DNA from 2 places in the Mesorhizobium robiniae genome. Region 1 is predicted to be linked to the other one. Evidence: predicted binding sites of a transcription regulator. Region 1 holds the regulator's gene; the other holds the start of a gene.
What was found. Region 1 encodes PhoB, which activates phosphate uptake and scavenging genes when phosphate is short. Its sites were predicted from a motif close to TGTCATNNANCTGTCAT; they were not measured.

Region 1 (2,396 bases):
GACGGCTCGAAGATCCCGACCTCGACGTCCAAAGCGTCGCCCGCATCGCACTGGCGATCCAGGGCATTACCGATTCGCATGCGCGCGCCATGTTGTGGTCGCCGATCACGCCGCAAACGAACATCGCTTTCGCCGACATTCTTGAACGCGAATTCGGCATCCCGGCCATCATGGAGAACGACTGCAACATGATGGCCGTGGCGCTGCGCTGGCGCGACCCGGATCGCTACCGCAACGATTTCATCGCCATCCTGCTCTCACACGGCATCGGTATGGGGCTGGTGCTGAAGGGCGAACTGTTCACCGGCACCCATTCTTCAGGCGGCGAATTCGGGCACATGATCCATCGGCCGGGCGGCGCGCTTTGCCGGTGCGGACGGCGCGGCTGCGTCGAAGCCTATGCCGGTAACTACGCCATCTGGCGCAATGCAAGGCAACTGAGCGAGAATGCCGAACCGGTCGCCGATGTCAGCGATGCCGACATGCGGGCACTGGCGGCCCGGGCGCGCGAGACGGACGGACCGGAGCGCGAAGCCTACCGTAAGGCCGGCGAAGCGCTCGGCTTCGGGCTAGGCAGCCTGTTTGCGCTGATCGATCCGGCGCCGGTCGCCATGGTCGGCGTCAGTGCTGCCGCCTTCGACCTGATCGAGCCGGCCCTGCGCGAGGCCATCGCCCAGACCGCCGGCGGCCAGCATTCGGGTTCCATTTCCTTCGACACCGAGCCGAACGAATTGCCGCTGATCCGCGAAGGCTGCGCCATGCAGGCGCTGAATTTCGTCGACCAGGAGATTTTCGCGCCGGGCGCGCAAGGAAAGTCCGGCACGATCAGGAAGGACGTAGCCTGAGTTCGAAAGGCAAGGAAAAAAGGCGGATTGCGGCTTGGGATGTGTCGAGTTTCAGGTCAGGCCGCGCCGGAGTCGAAGACGGGCGCGAAACAACCAAACCGGTGGCTTCCGAGAACCAGAACGGAGCGTAACGTTTAAGTACGTGCCGGAAGCGCAGGAAATCGCCATTCGCGGGCCGGCATCACCTGGAGTATCAGCCTAGTCTTCCCTGATCGCATAGCCCGCGCCGCGGATGGTGCGGATGACATCGGGCATGCGACCATTGTTGACCGCCTTGCGCAACCGCCCGACATGGACGTCCACCGTGCGCTCGTCGATGTAGATCGTCTCGCCCCAAACATTGTCGAGCAATTGGCTGCGCGAGAAGACCCGACCGGGGTGCCGCATCATGAATTCGAGCAGCCGGAATTCGGTCGGCCCGAGCCGGATCTCGCTCTTCTTGCGGTAGACCCTGTGCGATTCGCGATCGAGCATGATGTCGCCGACCTTCAGCACGCTGGACAGCACTTCCGGCTTGGCGCGGCGCAGCAGCGCCTTGACCCGGGCCATGAATTCCGGTGTCGAGAACGGCTTGACCAGATAGTCGTCGGCCCCGGTCGAGAGCCCGCGCACCCGGTCGCTCTCCTCGCCGCGCGCGGTCAGCATGATGATCGGCAACCGCTCGGTTTCGGGACGCACCCGAAGACGCCGGCAAAGCTCGATGCCGGAAACCGCCGGCACCATCCAGTCGAGCACCAGAAGATCGGGTACGTTTTCCTGCAGCCGGATTTCGGCCTCGTCGCCGCGTGTCACCACCTCGACCTGATAGCCTTCGGATTCCAGATTGTAGCGGAGGAGGACGCCCAGCGGCTCTTCATCCTCCACCACCATGATGCGCGGCGCGATCATCGATCGGTCACCCCCGTCATGTCGCCGGCGCCGTCGTCGTTTCGTCGAGCTTCGGGCGATCCGCCGGCAACTGCTGCCCGGTCACGACATAGTAGGCGTTTTCGGCGATGTTGGTTACATGATCGCCAATACGCTCGAGATTCTTGGCGCAGAACAGAAGATGCGTGCAGGCGGTGATGTTGCGAGGATCCTCCATCATGTAGGTCAGGAGCTCGCGAAAAACCGCCGTGTATTTGACATCGACCTTCTCGTCGGCTGCGCGCAGTTCCTTCAACGCGTTGGCGTTTCGCGACACGTAGTGCTCGACCACGCCGCGGAGCTGTTCGAGAACGAGATCCGCCATTGCGTCGATACCGTGCGAGAGATTACGCGGCGTGGCGCTCTGTCCGACTGCGCTGACCCGCTTGGCTATGTTCTTGGCCAGGTCGCCGATGCGCTCCAGATCGCCGGCCATGCGGATTGCGCCAACCACGGCGCGCAGGTCTTGTGCCATCGGCTGCCGCTTGGCGATCAGTGTGATCGCGCTGTCGTCGAGTTCGCGCTGCCGGGCATCCATGATGGCATCGTCCGAAACGACGCGCTGCGCCATCGCATTGTCTGACGCGAGCAATGCGCGGATCGACGCAGCTACCATCGCGGCGGCAAGCTCGTCCATGTCACGGA
Region 2 (2,396 bases), on a different contig from region 1:
TTGGCATAGGCGGAAGCGCCGAGTTCGGCATAGTCAAGCGTGCCGCCGAGCAAGCCCTGAATGACGCCGTCGTAGTCGGCGGCCGGGAACAGCGAGACTTTCTCGACACCGAGGACATCCTTGATGTGGTCGGCGAAGCACTGGTAGTTGCGCAGACGGTCGGCTTCGTTCTCGCCACCCAGAATGCCGACGCGGAATTCCTTCAGGTCCTGTGCCTGAACCGCGCCCATCGCCATGGCGACGATGGAAACAGCACCGAAAAGCATCTTTCTAAACATGTCGCGTCTCTCCTGTTGGTTCCGGCATCGCGCCGGTAGCGTTCGAATTTTGACGGCGCCTTTGACGCGGGCTGGCGATCCAGGCGCTCTTTTGCTGCCCATGGTTTTCCGGATACCGGTATCCACTTGTCGGGGCCATGGAACTAATAGCCGGGAAAAGCGGGCTCGAGCGGTCCGGCGGATGCGGCGATTTTTTGCTTGATGGTCACGCTGGTCGAGGTGATGGCCTCGGAGATCTCGCCGCCATTGCTGTCGGCGCCATAGACCATGCGCACCGCCTCGCGGTTGAGGTCTTCGGGCGGGCCGTCGAACACGACCTTGCCGGCGGCCATGCCGATGATCCGGTTGCAATAGGTGCGCGCGGTGTCCAGCGTGTGCAGATTGGTGACGACGGTGATGCCCTCGCGCAGATTGATGTCCTGCAGCGAATCCATCACCACCTTGGCATTGAGCGGGTCGAGCGAGGCGATCGGCTCGTCGGCGAGGATGACCTTCGGCTGCTGCATCATGGCGCGGGCAATCGCAACGCGCTGCTGCTGGCCGCCGGACAAGGTGCCTGCCGGCTGCATCGCCGTGCGGGCAATGTCGAGACGCTCGAGCGCCGCAATCGCCTCGGCCCGTTCTTCGCGAGAGAAGACACCGAGCAGATTGACAAGGGTCGAGCGGTGATTGAGCCGGCCGAGCAGCACATTGGTCAGCACGTCGAGACGCGGCACCAGGTTGAACTGCTGGAAGATCATGGCGCAATCGCGCTGCCAGCGCCTGAGCAGCGAGCCGCGCAGGCTGGAGACTTCGGCGCCGTCAAAGAAAATCGACCCTTGGCTGGGATCGATGAGGCGGTTGATCATGCGCAAAAGGGTCGACTTGCCGGCACCGGAACGGCCGATGATGCCGACCATCTGACCGTGCGGGATCGAGATATCGACATTGCTGACGGCGGTGTTCTTGCCAAACCGGCGGGTGACGCCGCGGATTTCCAGCGTGGCTGTGGTTGCTGACATAGGCTAGTTCCAGTCCGGTCGCAGTGAAGGTCTGTTAACCTTCGCTAGCGCAACGCCATGAACCTGCGGTGTCGGATTGATGTCAGTTTTGTTACTGCCCACAGGCGCGTCGAGTAGGAAGGCGAGTCCACCCAAATCGCTATCGCCTGGACAGCCTGCATGGGATCAGCCGAGAACCAGCAGCTCCTCGAAATGCTTCATGTCCTTGAAGCGGCAAAATGCCGGAGACCGCAGCTCGATCACCGGAGCCTGACGGGCGAGCAGCGAGAGGCAGTCATCGAATAGCTGTTGCCATTGTGATGCCCTTCGTCGTCGAGACGGCGGATCTGATAGGCGAAGGTTATGTGGAACGTGTAGCTATCGTGATCGGGATGCCGGTATCCGAACGGCACCGACAGGGCATCGCGCCACGCGCGCATGATGCGCTCATCCTCGTCGGAGGCGCCGGCAACGGTCAGGCCGGTTGGCACGATGTCGACAGCCCTGACCTTGAACGCGCCATGGTCCTCGACGGCCCTTAGGCGCTCGAGATAGAGCCGGGTCATGTCGTCGATGCTGGTATCGAGAGGCACATCCTCAGGCCAGTAGGCAAGACGGCGGCGATATTCGATGATGCCCTGGAACAGCGTCATATGCAGGCTTGAGATCGGCGTGAAAGCCAGCCGGTCGGCATCGGGCATGGCACGCATCCGTTCCCGCACTTCGATGACCGCCGCTTCGGAAGCTGAACCACTGGCGAGATGGCAGACGACCGTGTTGCCGGGCTCGATGAGAAAATTGCCTGACGTGTCGTAGCGCGTGCCGAGATGCACGGGAGGGTTCAGGTTCGAGCCGGCGAAGAATCCGGCGAGCGATGGTTTGATGGATTGAAGCATGGCGATCTCCAGGGGAAGACCGTCTCCTGTCCGAGTCATGTGTCAGGGATGTGAAACGGCGGGTCGCCCTCCGTCAGCCGTATTTTTCCAGAAAGGCTTCCGCCGAAAGCGCGCGAAAATCCTCAAGTGCGGCGCGCAGGCGGACATGGTCCCAATTCCACCAGGCAAGTGCCTGATAGCGTTCCGCCGTGCGGCGGTCGAAGCGTTCGCGGATCGGTTTCGCCGGCACGCCGCCGACGATG

Region 2: the regulator PhoB is predicted to act here: its motif matches at 1,348-1,364, upstream of phnC (phosphonate ABC transporter ATP-binding protein).

The regions. Positions count from the first base shown of each region.
Region 1 covers NZ_JBEPMC010000007.1:299,031-301,426, reverse strand. Annotated here, with positions in the region: gene ABID19_RS21070 (ROK family protein) at 1-845, shown strand, start outside; gene phoB (phosphate regulon transcriptional regulator PhoB) at 1,044-1,733, opposite strand; gene phoU (phosphate signaling complex protein PhoU) at 1,750-2,396, opposite strand, start outside.
Region 2 covers NZ_JBEPMC010000012.1:61,538-63,933, forward strand. Annotated here, with positions in the region: gene phnD (phosphonate ABC transporter substrate-binding protein) at 1-278, opposite strand, end outside; gene phnC (phosphonate ABC transporter ATP-binding protein) at 422-1,279, opposite strand; partial or broken gene ABID19_RS27395 (DUF1868 domain-containing protein) at 1,445-2,154, opposite strand; gene ABID19_RS27400 (DapH/DapD/GlmU-related protein) at 2,228-2,396, opposite strand, start outside.